DNA from 2 places in the Micromonospora sp. LH3U1 genome. Region 1 is predicted to be linked to the other one. Evidence: riboswitches for the same ligand, from Rfam matches in the RefSeq annotation. Region 1 holds a riboswitch; the other holds the start of a gene.
The links. A riboswitch is a leader RNA that binds a small molecule or an ion and turns the genes downstream of it on or off. The one in region 1 is predicted to bind thiamine pyrophosphate.
Positions count from the first base shown of each region.

Region 2: linked by a shared signal. The riboswitch ahead of PCA76_RS25685 (ECF transporter S component) and the one ahead of thiE (thiamine phosphate synthase) in region 1 are both predicted to bind thiamine pyrophosphate.

Region 1 is NZ_CP116936.1:6,290,154-6,298,007, forward strand. Features, by position in the region: gene PCA76_RS28795 (hypothetical protein) at 1-535, shown strand, start outside; partial or broken gene thiC (phosphomethylpyrimidine synthase ThiC) at 706-2,297, opposite strand; gene thiD (bifunctional hydroxymethylpyrimidine kinase/phosphomethylpyrimidine kinase) at 2,316-3,101, opposite strand; gene PCA76_RS28810 (thiamine phosphate synthase) at 3,185-3,868, opposite strand; gene PCA76_RS28815 (thiazole synthase) at 3,865-4,644, opposite strand; gene thiS (sulfur carrier protein ThiS) at 4,641-4,841, opposite strand; gene thiO (glycine oxidase ThiO) at 4,832-6,043, opposite strand; gene thiE (thiamine phosphate synthase) at 6,037-6,663, opposite strand; TPP riboswitch at 6,658-6,767, opposite strand; gene PCA76_RS28835 (ThuA domain-containing protein) at 7,059-7,854, shown strand, end outside.
Region 2 is NZ_CP116936.1:5,618,843-5,626,696, reverse strand. Features, by position in the region: gene PCA76_RS25690 (ABC transporter ATP-binding protein) at 1-997, opposite strand, end outside; gene PCA76_RS25685 (ECF transporter S component) at 1,107-1,700, opposite strand; TPP riboswitch at 1,777-1,881, opposite strand; gene PCA76_RS25680 (alpha/beta fold hydrolase) at 1,990-2,820, shown strand; gene PCA76_RS25675 (aminoglycoside N(3)-acetyltransferase) at 2,850-3,656, shown strand; gene PCA76_RS25670 (SIS domain-containing protein) at 3,653-4,402, shown strand; gene PCA76_RS25665 (DUF6328 family protein) at 4,528-5,031, shown strand; gene PCA76_RS25660 (acyl-CoA dehydrogenase family protein) at 5,151-7,157, shown strand; gene PCA76_RS25655 (hypothetical protein) at 7,248-7,415, opposite strand; gene PCA76_RS25650 (hypothetical protein) at 7,425-7,854, opposite strand, start outside.

The DNA.
Region 1 (7,854 bases):
TGAGCCGACCGAGCAGACGCCGCGGCCCCGGCACCGGGCACCGCTGCCGGACTTGAGCCGGGCCAGCACATGGAACGCCTTCAACACCGCCCGCCGTGCCGGACCGACGGGGACGCAGGACAGCTCGACGGCCCAGACCACGCCGGACGGCCCGGCCGCGACCGGTGAAACGGCCGCCCCAGCGGTACGCCCGAGCATGACAGAGCCTTCGGTCGTTCCTGGTGAGGCTGGCGCTCCCACCGCCACCGGCACCGACGACCCGGTGAACATCGACGCCACACCGGCCGCTCCGACGCCCGCCAAGGTGGCGGAGCAGCCCTCCCGACGAGGACGGCTCGGCGGTCTGTTCCGTCGCAACCGGTCCCGGGACGAGGAGAGTCGGGAGACGTCGGACGCGGCGGAACCGCTGCAGACCCAGGATGAGGAGTTCGTCGACTGGGTCGCCGGTCTGAGCAAGCCGGTGGCGGACAATGAGCCGGAGCAGGAGGATGGCCGCCGGTCGCTGCGCTCCACCGGCCGGCACCACCGCGACTGACCTCACCAACGGCGCGTCGGAACGCCGATCGGTCGACCCACCTCGCTTGATCCACTCCGGTTCACTGATGTCGGGCTGTCCCACCCGCCTGGACACCGCGACATCAGTGAACCCGAGTGGATCACCCCGCACCGGGCGGACGGGCCGCGCTGCCCGGAGCGCGGGACAGGTCAGGCGAGCGGCAGGTAGACCCGGCCGCCGCCGGAGACGAACTCCTCCGACTTGCCCTTCATGCCGCGTGCCGCGTACTCCTTGAGCTCCTGGGTGATCTTCATGGAGCAGAACTTCGGGCCGCACATCGAGCAGAAGTGCGCCGTCTTCGCCGGCTCGGCGGGCATCGTCGCGTCGTGGTACGAGCGTGCCGTCTCCGGGTCCAGCGAGAGGTTGAACTGGTCCTCCCAGCGGAACTCGAACCGCGCCTTCGACAGCGCGTCGTCCCAGTCCTGGGCGCCGGGGTGCCCCTTGGCCAGGTCCGCCGCGTGCGCCGCGATCTTGTACGCGATCACGCCCGCCTTCACATCGTCACGGTCCGGAAGGCCGAGGTGCTCCTTCGGGGTGACGTAGCAGAGCATCGCGGTGCCGAACATTCCGATCATCGCGGCGCCGATCGCCGAGGTGATGTGGTCGTACGCGGGCGCGATGTCGGTGGTCAGCGGACCGAGCGTGTAGAAGGGTGCCTCGTGGCACCACTCCTGCTGGAGGTCCACGTTCTCCTTGATCTTGTGCATCGGCACGTGGCCGGGGCCCTCGATCATCACCTGGACGTCGTGCGCCCAGGCGACCTTCGTCAGCTCGCCGAGGGTGCGCAGCTCGGCGAACTGCGCCGCGTCGTTGGCGTCCGCGATCGAGCCGGGGCGCAGCCCGTCGCCGAGGGAGAAGGTCACGTCATAGCGGGCCAACAGCGCGCACAGCTCGGCGAAGTTCGTGTAGAGGAAATTCTCCTCGTGGTGCGCCAGGCACCACGCCGCCATGATCGAGCCGCCTCGGGAGACGATCCCGGTCACCCGGTCCACGGCCAGCGGCACGTACGGCAGGAGCACCCCGGCGTGCACCGTCATGTAGTCCACGCCCTGCTCGGCCTGCTCGATCACGGTTTCCCGGAACACGTCCCAGCTCAACTTCACCGGGTCACCGCCGACCTTCTCCAGCGCCTGGTAGATCGGCACCGTTCCGATCGGCACCGGCGAGTTGCGCACGATCGCCTCGCGGGTCTCGTGGATCCGCTTGCCGGTGGACAGGTCCATCACGGTGTCCGCTCCCCAGCGGGTGGCCCAGGTCAGCTTCTCCACCTCCTCGGCGACCGACGAGCTGACCGCGGAGGTGCCGATGTTGGCGTTCACCTTGACCAGGAACGCCTTCCCGATGATCGCCGGCTCGCACTCCGGATGGTTCACGTTGAGCGGCAGCACCGCCCGGCCGGCGGCGATCTCGGCCCGTACGAGCTCCGGGTCGACGTTCTCCCGGATCGCCACGAACTCCATCTCCGGCGTCACCACACCGGCCCGCGCGTACGCCAGCTGGGTGGGCCGGCGACCGTCCGTCCCGGCGAGCGGCGTGCCCGCCCCCGCACCGGCGCCACGTCACCCCGCTCGGCGATCCACGGCCCACGCAGCGGCGGCAGCCCCACCTCAGGGTCGGAACCGGGACCGGACGTGTCGTAGAGCCGCACCGGCGGATGGTCGCCGGTCAGCTCCACCTCCGCGAACGGCACCCGGACATCCGGCCGCGAACCCTCGACGTACACCTTGCCTCGTGCCTGCATGACTGCCTCCCTTGGAATTCAAGCGGACCAGCCGAAGTGGTTCAGCGGCCCGCGCCCCGCGCCCAGCTCCCAACTCCGCGCGCCGGTCAGCGCGCGGAGCACGTATTCCTTGGCGGCCCCTACCGCCGCCGGCACCGGATCGCCCAGCGCGAGCCGCACCGCGATCGCCGCCGAGAACGAGCACCCCGTGCCGTGGGTGTGCCGGGTGGCCACCCGGGGTGCGCGCAACAGGGTGGTGACGCCGCCGCCGTGCAGCACGTCGACCGCCTCGCCTCCGTCCAGGTCACCGCCCGTGACCACGACGTACTCCGGGCCGCCGGCAACGAGAGCCTCGGCGGCCACGACCATCCCGGCCACGTCGTCCACCGGGCGCCCCGTGATGGCGGCGGCCTCCGCGCAGTTCGGCGTCGCCACCCTGGCGTACGGCAGCAGCCGCTCGACCGCCTCCACCACGCCGAGCCGGTGGCCACTGGTGGCAACCAGCACCGGGTCGACGACAAGCTGGGGCAGCCGGCCGTCCCGTGCGGCCTCGGCTACCACGTCGGCGACCGCCGGGGTGCCGAGCATCCCCGTCTTGACCGCGCGGACGGTGAAGTCGGCGAGCACGCTGTCCAACTGCTCGGTGACCGTGCGCGGAGGTAGCGGCAGCACCGCGTCGACACCCCGGGTGTTCTGCGCGGTGACCGCCGTGAGGACGCTGGTGCCGTACGCGCCCAGCGCGGCGAAGACCTTGAGGTCGGCCTGGATGCCCGCGCCGCCGCCGGAGTCTGAGCCGGCGATGGTGAGGATGGTGCTCGGGGTCATCTTTCCTCTTTGGTTGCGGTTGAGGGCTGCGGGGCGTGGGTGGTTGCGGTTTGGGGCTGCGGCCGACCGTGCCCACGCAGGGATCAAGCCTGACCGCCCGGAGTGGGCACGGTCGGCCGCAGCCCCGTTCGTGGGGGCCTGCTGCCTCCGTGGCGGCTTTTAGAGGGCTTGGGGGTGACCGCCTCTTGGAAAGCATTGATCAGGGTGGTGGCTGTTTCGGTGGGGTCTTTGGCTCGCATCAGTGCGCCCAGCACTGCCACCCCGACGGCTCCTGCCTCGATGCAGGCGGTTACCTGTTCTGGGGTCTCGACTCCGCCGAGGGCCAGCAGGGGCACCGGGCTGACCTCGATCAGCTTGCGCAGCCCCTCCGGGCGCAGGGGTGGGCCGTAGCCGGGTTTCGTCCTCGTCGGCCACACCGGGGACACGGTGGCGTAGTGCTCTGTGGTCAGGCGGTCGAGCTCGGTGCGGTTGTGGCAGGAGCGGCCGACGAGTTGGTGGGTCGGTGGCGGGTACGGGCCGGCGGCCGGCAAGTGGACGGCGTCGCCGCCGAGCGGATCGGGGCCGGCCACGATGAGGGTTCCGCCGACGTCGACGAGGATCGCGCGCAGGTCGGCGGCGAGGGCCGCGCGCTCGGCGCGGGGCAGGTCCTTCTCCCGGAGCACCACCCAGCGCACTCCCCCGGCCACCGCCCCCGCCACCACCCGGTCGAGCCCGCCCCGCGCCACGAGCCGATCGGTCAACACGACAACACCGGACGGCGGGGTCACAGGTCGGGTCTTCCCTCGTCAGGTGTGGAGGGAAGCGCGTGGAAGCGACGGGCGATCCGGCCGGCGCCTGCGGCCAGTCGGCCCGCCTCGACCGCGTAGCGCATCGCGGTGGCCATCGCCACCGGGTCCGCGGCCCGGGTCACCGCGCTTGCCAGCAGCACCGCGTCGCAGCCCAATTCCATGGCGAGGGCCGCATCGGATGCGGTGCCGATGCCGGCGTCGAGGATCACCGGCACGTCCACACCCTGACGGATCAGCCGGATGTGGTGCGGGTTGCCGATGCCGAGCCCCGAACCGATCGGGGAGCCGGCCGGCATCACCGCGGCACAGCCCACGTCGGCGAGCCGGCGGGCCAGCACCGGGTCGTCGCTGGTGTACGGCAGCACGGTGAAGCCGTCGCCGACCAGTTCCTCGGCGGCGCGGAGCAGTTCCACCCCGTCGGGCAGCAGCGTCCGCTCGTCGCCGATCACCTCCAGCTTGACCCAGTCGGTGTCGAACGCGTCCCGGGCCAGCCGGGCCACCTTCACCGCCTCGGTCGCCGTGTGGCAGCCGGCGGTGTTCGGCAGCAGCCGTACCCCGCACCGGTCCAGCAGTTCCAGCAGCCCTCCGGTGGAGCCCGGCGCCGTGCCCACCCGACGCAGCGCCAGGGTGACGAGCTCGGTGCCGGACGCCCGGATCGCCTGCTCCAGCACGTGCAGGTTCGCGGCGCCGCCGGTGCCGAGGATCAGCCGTGAGGTGAACGTCTCCCCACCCAGCTCGAATGGCACGCCGCTCACCCGCCCTGCGCCGCGGTGAGCACCTCGACGCGGTCACCGTCGCGCAGCACCCGGGCCGGCCAGCCAGCCCGGGGCACCACCTCGCCGTTGACCGCGACCGCCACCCCACGCTGCTGAGGCACGACGTCGCGGACCAGGTCCGCCACCGAAACACCGTCGGGGACGCTGCGTCCGGCCCCGTTCACCGTCAACTCCACCGGTCCCCCTCCGTTGCCCGTTCAGGTCCGCCCGTCCCGACCGCCCCGGAACCGACCGAGCCGGAACCGACTCCCCCGGCACCGGCCGAGCCGGCACCGCCGAAGCGGTCGGCCCGGAAGGGCGCGAGCAGCCGGTCGGGTACGCCGGTGAGCACCAGGTCGGCGATCAGGTCGGCGGTGATCGGGGTCAGCACGATGCCGTGGCGGTGGTGCCCGGTGGCGGCCAGGACGTCCGGCCGGCCGGGTAGCGGCCCGAGGATCGGCGCGTTGTCCGGGGTGCCCGGGCGCAGCCCGGCGACCGCCTCGACCAGGTCGTACTCGGCCAGCTCGGGCAGCAGGTCGATGCCGGCGCGGAGTAGGCGCTGCACGGCACCTGCGGTGACCGTGGTGTCCGACCGCTCCTCGACCGTCGCGCCGAGCACGACCTCGCCGTCGGCGCGGGGCACCAGGTAGGCAGGCTCGCCGTCGGCGTACCCCCGGATCACGTGCCGGAAGCCCGGCGCGACGCCATCGGGCGCGCGTAGCCGGAGGATCTGGCCCTTCACCGGACGCACGGGCAGGCCGGTGAGACCGGCGGCCCCGCAGCCGGCGGCGACCACGGTGATCCGCGCGTCCACTTCGGACAGACGCTGGACCGCGTGCGGCACGAGCACCGCGCCGGCCCGCTGCGCGGCCGTGCGCAGCGCCGGCACCAGCAGTCGGGGGTCGACCTGGTGGTCGGTGGGCGCGAGCGCGCCGCCGCGCACCCGTGGGGCGAGCGCCGGCTCGCGGTCGCGCAGCTCGCTGGGGCGCAGCGGGGTCACGGGCAGACCCAAACCCTGCTGGTACGCCCAGAGCCTGCGCGCCTCGGCCAGGTCGTCGCCGGTCAGCCCGACCATGAGGGTGCCCTCGGTCCGGTAGCCGATGTCGGCGCCGGTAGCCGCCGTCAGCTCGGCGGCGAACTCCGGCCAGCGGGCGGCGGATGCCAGCAGCAGCGCGGTCAGATCCCGCTCACCGAAGTACGCCTCGGAGACCGGGGAGAGCATGCCTGCGGCCACCGCCGACGCCCCCGAGCCGGACGCCGGATCGTGGACCACCACTCGCAGCCCTCGGGCGGCGCAGCGCCAGGCGATCGCCAGCCCGATCGGCCCCGCCCCCACCACCGCGACGTCCGGCCGGACCCGGTCGCTCGATCGCGGTGACGGGAACCGGCCGGTCAGCACGTCAGAGCCTCGATCAGTTCGGCGGTCGCCCGAGCGGGGTCGGCTGCAGCGGAGAGAGCACCGACGACCGCAACCCCGTACGCCCCAGCGGCTCGCAGAGCCGGCACGTGGGCGGCGGTGACCCCGCCGATCGCGATGACCGGCACGTCCACGGCGTCGGTGACCGCGCGTACTCCCGCAGGGCCGATCGGATCCGGCAGCCCGGTCTTGGTGCTGGTGGTGTGGCACGGCCCGACACCCAGGTAGCTGGCTCCCGCCGCGACGGCCTCGGTCGCCGTTCCCGGCGCGCGGGCGGTGGCTCCCAGCACGCCGGTGGGGCCGAGCACCCGGCGGGCGGCGGCGACCGGCAGGTCGTCCGCGCCGACGTGCCCGCCGGCGGCGCCCACCGCCAGCGCCACGTGCAAGCGGTCGTTGACCAGGCAGGTCGCCCCGTACGACGCGCAGAGCGCCAGCACCCGCTGGGCCAGGTCGTACGCCTCGCGGTCGGTGGCGGAATCCTCGACCCGGACCTGCACCACCAGGTCGGCGCGGGCCGCAGTGAGGGCGGCCCGGACCACGGTGAGTGGGTCCCGGCCGGGTCGGGTGTCGGTGATCAGATGCAGTCGCCCCAGGGACGGCACGGCAACGCTCCTCCCTGCGCCGGCATTACCCGGATCAGGTTCGACGGTCGGGGGCTGTCAGCCCCCCTCTCAGCCCGGTACACCGGGCTCCCGTGGGTTACTTGCGTGTCACCGTACGACAGATCCGCGGGTCTGCCAAGGGAGGGGTCGGCGGGCCGGGGCGGCGGAATCGGTTGGGCGCTTCATCCCGGTCCTGTTCGGAATGTCGCCTGCCGTTGCAGAACCGTTACCCGCCGGCATCTTGCCGGACATTGAGCCAGCCGAATTAATTTGTTCAGCGATTCGACAAAATGTTGGCGGAGGCACCCTGGCACGGTGTCACCACCGGCTCCATCTGGGACGGTCTTCGGCGAGCCGGCTCCCGCGATTCCTGTCACTACGACATAGGAGGCGGCGTGTCCCGTTCTCGTCGTGCCCGCGTACCCATCACCGCGACCCTGATCTCCCTAGCTCTCGCCTCGACGACTCTGTTCGGGATGCCCGCTCAGGCGGCAGCACCAGCAGCCCAGGTCCCCCCGCGCGATGCGAAAGCCGCAGCCCCGGTCACCCAGGTGGTACCGAAGGCACCAAAGGCCGCGGCCGATCCCTTCTCCGTCCTGGTCTTCTCCAAGACCGCCGGCTTCCGGCACGACTCCATCCCCACCGGTGTCGCCGCCATCCAACAGCTCGGCGTCGCCAACGGATTCACCGTGGACAACTCCGAGGACGGGGCCGCATTCAGCGACGCCAACCTGGCGAAGTACAAGGCGGTGATCTGGCTCTCCACCACCGGTGACGTGCTCAACGCCGACCAGCAGGCGGCGTTCGAGCGCTACGTGAAGGCCGGCGGCGGTTACGTCGGCATCCACGCCGCCTCGGACACCGAGTACAGCTGGGCCTGGTACGGCGACCTGGTCGGCGCGTACTTCGCCAACCACCCGCAGAACCAGCAGGCCACGGTCAAGGTGGAGGACCACGCCCACCCGTCCACGGCCGGGCTGCCGGACCGCTGGTCCCGGTTCGACGAGTGGTACAACTACCAGACCAACCCCCGGCCGGACGTGCACGTGCTGGCCAGCCTGGACGAGAAGAGCTACACCCCCGGCGCCGGCGCGATGGGTGCGGACCACCCGGTCGCCTGGTGTCAGGACTATGACGGTGGTCGGTCCTGGTACACGGGCCTGGGGCACACCCGGGAGTCGTACGCCGAGC
Region 2 (7,854 bases), 670 kb from region 1:
CGGGGGCGCGCCAGCGGTGCGGGGGAGTGCGATGGTCGGCGCCGGCCAGTTCGGCGGACGCCGTGACCCGTCCGGTGCCCGGCCGGAGCAGCCCACCGAGCAGCAACGCCAGGGTGGACTTGCCGGCACCGTTGGGTCCGCGTACGGCGAGCACCTCGCCGGCGCGTACCGCCAGGTTTGTGGAGCCCAGCCGCGGCGGCAGGCCGAGCCGGTCGGCGGTGAGCAGGCGCTCCCCGGGCGCGGAGGTTGCCGGCCGGGGTGCGATGGGGTGACCGGGCACCCAGACCCCCTCGGCGGCCAGAGTGGCACCGTGCGCGGCGAAGACCGCCTCGGGTGTGCCGTCCGCGCGGACCCCGCCGCCGGGTTCCAGGACGACCACCCGGTCGACCAGCGGCAGTGCTTCGGCGACCCGGTGCTCGACGAGGATCAGCGTGGTGTCGGCGTCCAGCGCGCCGGTCACCGCCTGTCGGACCAGGTCGGCCCCGGTCGGGTCGAGGTTGGCGGTCGGCTCGTCGAGCAGCAGCAGGCCGGGGCGCAGGGCCAGCGCGCCGGCCAGGGCGAGGCGTTGCTGCTCGCCGCCGGAGAGCGCGGCGGTGTTGCGGTCCCGGGAGTACGGGAAGCCGACGCGATGCAGCGACTCGTCCACCCGCGGCCAGATCTCGGCGGCTGGTACTCCCCGGTTCTCCAGCCCGAACGCGATGTCGTCGCCGCAGCGCGCCATCACCAGCTGGGTCTCCGGGTCCTGGAAGACGATGCCGACCCGTTCCCGCCCCTTGCGCGGGTCGAGCCCGTCGATCTCGACGGTGCCCTCCTGCTCGCCGGAGTCATCCGGCAGCAGCCCGGCAAGGGCGCTGAGCAAGGTGCTCTTGCCGGCGCCCGAAGGCCCGAGCAGCAGAACCCGTTCCCCAGCCTCAATCCGCAGATCAACCCCCCGCACCGCCCAGGCGCGCCGCCCAGCGTGGCGCCACCCGAACCCCCGCAGCAGTACCCCGCCCACCTGACCTCCCTCCGGGTCGCGATCGCATCCGTTGATCAAGAGGTTTGCGTCAGAACATCGCCTCCCGTTGACGCAAACCTCTTGATCAACGCAGCCGGGTGCCGTGCGGTCAGATCAGTGCGCGGTCGCGGCCTGCTGGGAAGCGGTCCAGGACGCCGGTGTTGGCCAGGGCCTTGGTCAGCAGCCAGCCGCCCGCGCCGGCGATCACGGTGGCGCTGACGATGGTGAGCAGCGCGTACGGGATGCGGTAGTCGGTCAGCGCGTAGTCGACGTTCCAGATGAAGAAGTCGAACAGCGCGGCACTGAGACCGGTCAGCGCGCCGGCCAGCACCGCGGTCGGCAGGCGGAACGACCGGTACCGGAAGGCGGCGAACGCCAGCTCGGCGCCGATGCCCTGCACGATGCCCTGCGGGATCACCGTGCCGGCCCACTGACTGCCCAGCAGCGCGGAGAGGACCGCGGCGACCGTCTCGCAGTAGAGCGCGGCGCCCGGCTTGCGGATGACCAGACCGCCGATCACGGCCGGCATCAGCCAGACGCCGTAGAGCAGCGTCTGCGCCGGCGGGAAGAAGGCGAACGCGCCCTCGGTGGCGCTCCAGACCAGGCCCCACGCCCAGAAGATGACGCCGAAGGCGACCGCGATGACCGAGGCGACCACGATGTCGATGGTCCGCCAACGGTTGGTGTCGGTGGTGGATTTCATGTGTTACTCCCAGTTCGTGAGTGCGAACCAGGAGAAGACGCACGCCGCGCGTCCGGTGGCACCGGACGGCGGCGCGGCTGGAGGTCGACCGAACTCCCTGCGCTGGCATTACCCAGATCAGGTTCGAGGGTCTGCGGGCGTGCCCGCACTCTCAGCGCTGTGCGCTCCCCTGTCGGATGTGAAGTTGTCTCGCTGACGCTAACACCGACCAGGGCCGCTGGCCCAGCAGGGCATCCGCCTGACCTGCGGTGCGCGACCAGCGCGCCGTCGGCTGGGTACGCTTCCGATCATGCGGGTTGACGCGCGAGGCTTCACGTTCGAGGTAACCGTGGGCGGTCCGCCGGACGGCGTGCCCGTCCTGCTGCTGCACGGTTTCCCCCAGCACAGCGGCGAGTGGGACGACGTGGTGCCGGCGCTGCACGCCGGCGGGCTGCGCACGTACGCGCTGGACCAGCGCGGTTACTCCCCGGGCGCCCGGCCGGCGGCGGTGGCCGACTACCGGATCCCCGAGCTGGTCGCCGACGTGGTGGCGGTGCTCGACGCTCTCGGGCTGGACGCCGTCCACCTGGTCGGCCACGACTGGGGCGCGATCGTGGCCTGGGCGGTCGCCGCGGGGCACGCCGAGCGGCTCCGGACGCTGACCGCGGTGTCCGTGCCGCATCCGGCGGCCATGGCGCACGCCCTGGCCACCGACGGCCAGCAGAAGGCCCGCTCGTCGTACATCGCGCTGTTCCGTAAGCCGGACAAGGCGGAGAAGGTGCTGCTCGCCTGGCACGCGACCGCGCTGCGCAAGCTGCTCGGCGGGGTGGGCGACGCGTCCCGGGTGGACCGCTACGCCGCCCCGATGCGCGAGCCGGGGGCGCTCACCGCCGCGCTGAACTGGTACCGGGCGATGTCCCGCGCCGACCTGGCCGCGGTGGGCCCGGTCGCGGTGCCCACCACGTACGTCTGGAGTGACCGGGACGTCGCGATCGGCCGGACCGCCGCCGAGGCGTGTGCGGCGCACGTCACCGGGGACTACCGCTTCGTGCAGTTGCCCGAGGTCAGTCACTGGATCCCGGACGCGGCACCGGGCCCGCTCGCCGAGGCGATCCTGGCCCGAGCCGGCGCGACGGCCTGAACCGTGCGGGTCAGCGAGGAAGGGCAACGATGACGACGGACGCCAGCGGGCCGGGCAGCCGGCGTTCGATCGCCGCGCAGCTGCGCCTGCTGGGCGTACGCCCCGGTGCGACGCTGCTGGTGCACGCCGCGTTGCGTCCGCTGGGCTTCGTCATCGGCGGGCCGCACGCGGTGGTGCTCGCCCTGCGCGACGCGCTCGGCCCGGACGGCACGATCGTGGTGCCCACCCACACGCCGGACAACAGCGATCCCGCCGAGTGGCGCAACCCGCCGGTGCCGGCGGACTGGTGGCCGCTGATCCGCTCGGAGATGCCGGGCTTCGACCCGGCCGTCACGCCGAGCCGGTTCATGGGTGTGCTCGCCGAGACGGTCCGTGGCTGGCCCGGTGCCCTGCGCAGTTCGCATCCGCACGTGTCGTTCGCCGCGCTCGGGCCGGCCGCCGAGCAGGTGGTGGCCGGGCACACGCTTGTCGACATGCTCGGCGAGGGCTCCCCGCTGGCCCGGCTCTACGACCTGGACGCCGACGTGTTGCTGCTCGGCGTGGACCACTCCGTGAGCACCTCGCTGCACCTGGCCGAGTACCGCCGCACGGGCTCGCCGCGGGAGCGCATCGGTGCCTCGGTGCGCACCTCCGACGGTGGCCGCGAATGGATGTGGTGGCAGGACGTACGGCTCGACGCGGACGACTTCGGCGCGTTGGGCGCCGACCTGGAGGCCACCGGGGCGGTTCGCACCGGACCGGTCGGCGCCGGGACCGGCAGGTTGATGCGCCAACGGGCCGCCGTCGACTTCGCGGTGCGTTGGCTGGCCCGTAATCGGACGACGGAGGACGCATGACGGTGAGTGCCGAGGACTACCTGGCCGTGGTGACCGAGACGATCGGCCGGGTGGCCGCGAGTCAGCGGGAGGCGGTGGGGCGGGCCGCCGACCTGATCGCCGAGGCCGTGCGCGCCGATGGCGTGGTGCACGCGTTCGGCACCGGGCACTCGGAGGCCCTGGCGATGGAGATCGCCGGCCGGGCAGGCGGTCTGGTGCCGACCAACCGGATCGCGCTACGCGACCTGGTGCTGCTCGGCGGCGAACCGGCCGAGCGGCTCGGCCCGATGCTGGAACGGGACCCGGCGGTCGCGCACCGCCTCTACGAGTTGGCTCCGGTGCGGCCCACCGACGTCTTCGTGCTCGCCTCGAACTCCGGGGTCAACGGCGCGATGGTGGAGTTCGCCACCCTGGTCAAGGAACGCGGCCACGGGCTGGTGGCGATCACCTCCGCGCAGCACTCCGGCCGGATGACCTCCCGCCACCCGTCCGGGCGCAAGCTGAGTGACCTCGCCGACGTGGTGCTCGACAACGGCGCGCCCTACGGGGACGCCACGCTGCCGCTTCCCGATGGCGGTGCGGTCGGCGCGGTCTCCTCGATCACTGCGGCGCTGCTGGCCCAGCAGATCACCGTGGAGGTGGTGGCGCGGTTGCTGGCGGCGGGGGAGCGGCCGCCGGTCTACCTGTCGGCGAACATCCCGGACGGTGACGCGCACAACACGGCGCTCGAAGCCCGGTACGCGGGCCGGATCCGACGCGGGTCCTGACGCCGCCCCTGTCCGGCAGCTGGCCGGGAGATGGCGTGAATCTGTTTCGCGCTCGGCCGGGTGGGGCATTGGCGTTGCTGCCGCGGCCGGGACCGCCGGCAGTAACGTCGTACCGGAGGTAGCGCGTGTCCAAGGAAACCGACAAGCAGCGTTGGCAGCGCAACTTCGCTGACCTTCTCCAGGAGCTGCGGGTCGCGCAGACCGGCGTGCAGATCCTCTTCGCCTTCCTGCTCACCCTGCCGTTCAGCAACGGGTTCACCCGGACCAGCGAGTTCCAGCGGGATGTCTACATCGTTGCGCTGCTCGCCGCGGCGGCCGCCACCGCATTGATCATTTCGCCGGTGGCGTTCCACCGGGCGCTGTTCCGACAGGGGCGTAAGCCGGAGCTGGTGCGGTTCGCCCACCGGATGGCCACCGGTGGCCTCGCCTTCATGCTGATCGCGATGGTCAGCGCGGTGCTGCTGATCACCGATTTCGTGCTGGACCGACCGATCGCCTTCGTGCTCAGTGCGCTGGCCGGCCTCTGGTTCCTCACGTTCTGGGTGATCCTGCCGGCTGCCCGGCGCAACTGGGGCGAGGACGACATCGACGATGATGACGACGACCCGGACACGATCGTCGGCCGCTGATCGAGGCGGGCGGGCAGAAGCAGATCTTCACGCAGCGCTACCCCTGGGTAACAACCGGGGGTAGCGTGGCGTTGAGGGCGTACGCCGACGCAGCCGCACCGAGGTTCGAGGGGGCAGCCGTGACCACGACGCAGGACGGCCGACCAGCACCGGAAGACCCCGATTCCGAGATCACCCCCCACACCGCCGGTGCCGCCGCGCCACTGCCGGCGGAGGCCGGGCAGGTCACCGAGAAGGAGGCCCGGCAGGTCGCCGAGGCCGCTCGCGAGTCCACCTGGGACCGGCCCAGCTTCGGCAAGGAACTGTTCCTCGGCCGGTTCCGGCTCGACCTGATCGACCCGTGGCCCCAACCCGATCCGGACGACGTGGCCCGCGCCGAGGAGTTCCTTGGTCGGTTCCGCGCCTTCCTCACCTCCGAGGTGGACGGCGCGGCCATCGAACGCGACGCGTCCATTCCGGACTCGGTGTTCCACGGCCTGGCCGACCTCGGCGCGTTCGGCATGAAGATCGACCGGAAGTATGGCGGGCTCGGCCTGAGCAACCTGCACTACTGCCGGGCGCTGATGCTGGCCGGCTCGGTCAGCCCGGCCATCGGCGCGCTGCTCTCGGCGCACCAGTCGATCGGGGTGCCGCAACCGCTGAAGATGTTCGGCACCGCCGAGCAGAAGCAGCTCTTTCTGCCCCGGCTCGCCGCCGGCGAGGTGTCCGCGTTCCTGCTCACCGAGCCGGACGTCGGTTCCGATCCGGCCCGGCTGGCCACCATCGCGGAGCCGACCGAGGACGGCACCGGCTACCGGCTCAACGGGGTGAAGCTCTGGGCCACCAACGGCATCGTGGCCACCCTGCTGGTGGTGATGGCCCGGGTGCCCGCCACCGAGGGGCGCCGAGGCGGCATCACCGCGTTCGTGGTGGACGGCGACAGCGCGGGCATCACCGTCGAGCGGCGCAACGAGTTCATCGGCCTGCGCGGCCTGGAAAACAGCCTCACCCGGTTCCACGACGTGTTCGTGCCCGCCGAGAACGTCATCGGCGGCGAGGGCAAGGGGCTCAAGATCGCCCTGACCACGCTGAACACCGGCCGTCTCTCCCTGCCGGCAATGTGCGTGGGCGCCGGCAAGTGGGCGTTGAACGTGGCCCGGGACTGGGCCGCCGACCGGGTCCAGTGGGGTCGGCCGGTGGGCGAGCACGAGGCGGTCGCGCAGAAGCTCTCCTTCATCGCCGCCACCACCTACGGCATGGAGACCATGCTCGACCTCTGCTGCCTGCTCGCCGACGACGACCGCAACGACATCCGGATCGAGGCGGCGCTGGTCAAGCTGTACGCCAGCGAGATGGCCTGGAAGATCGCCGACGAGCTGATCCAGATCAGGGGCGGGCGCGGCTACGAGACCGCCGACTCGCTGGCCGCCCGCGGCGAACGCCCCGCCGCCGTCGAGCAGATGCTGCGTGACCTGCGGATCAACCGCATCTTCGAGGGCTCCACCGAGATCATGCACCTGCTGATCGCCCGGGAGGCGGTCGACGCCCACCTGTCGGTGGCCGGAGACATCATCGACCCGGAGGCTGGGCTCGGGCGCAAGGCACGAGCCGGCGCACGAGCTGGCGCCTTCTACGCGAAGTGGCTGCCCACGCTGGCCGTGGGCCGGGGGCAGAGACCTTCGGCGTACGCCGACTTCGGGCCGCTCGCCGCGCACCTGCGTCAGGTGGAGCGGTCGTCACGCAAGCTGGCCCGGTCGACGTTCTACGCGATGTCCCGCTGGCAGGGAAAGATGGAGCGTAAGCAGGCGTTCCTCGGCCGTGTGGTGGACATCGGCGCCGAGTTGTTCGCGATGTCCGCGGTCTGCGTCCGGGCTGTCGCCGAGCGGGACAGCCGACCGGAGAACGTCGAGCTGGCGGACCTGTTCTGCCGGCAGGCGCGGGTACGGGTGGACGCCCTGTTCACGGCACTCTGGGACAACACCGACTCGGTCGACACCGCCGCCGCGAAGCGGATCCTCGCCGGCCGCTACGCGAGCCTGGAGGAGGGCGTCATCACGCCGTCCGACGAGCTGCCCTGGGTGGCCGGCTGGTCGCCCGGCCCGTCGACCGCCGAGGACGTCCGCCGCCGCATTCCGCCGAAGCCGTGACCCACACCGCCCGGCGCTGCTCCGCTCCGGGCGGGCCATCTTCGGCGTCGTCGACCGGCGTGTAGCCGGCGGTGGCGTCGACGGCGCAGGTCAGCGGGAGATCGCCCAGGCCAGCACCGCCGCCAGGATCAAACCGTTGAGCGCGGCTAGACCCAGGTACGCCGACGGTGGGATCTTCTTGCCCCGGCGCACGAAGCTGACCAGGACAGCGGCGTAGCCGAGCAGCAGGACGGCGATGACGATCAGGAAGTAGAACACCCGAAGACCTTAGCGGCCTCTACCGCGCAGGCCGAGTTGGCGCAGCTCCAACGCGGCCAGGGCGTCGACGGTTTCGTCGTCGCCACGTCGCCACGCCTCGGCGACGTCCGGAGCGATCCGGGTCAGCCGGCCCAGCGGCTGGGTGGCCAGCGCGCGCAGGGCGAGCAGGTCCCGGCCGGCCGGGCCGGCAGCGAGCTTCGCGGCTGACCCAGCCCGGCGCATCCACCGGACCCGCAGCGGCAGCCAACCGAAGAGCACCAGACCGAGCGGGAAGATCAGCACCGCGATGGCGAGGGCGAGGGCGAGCTGGTCGACCAGTTGCTGCTGGTCGCGGCCCGCGTCGGCGAGTGACCGGGCGGCGTCGGCGGCGCGTTGGAAGGGTGCGGTCAGCTCGTCGCCGACCAGCGGCACCCGGCCGACCTTGCTGCCGGCTTCGCCG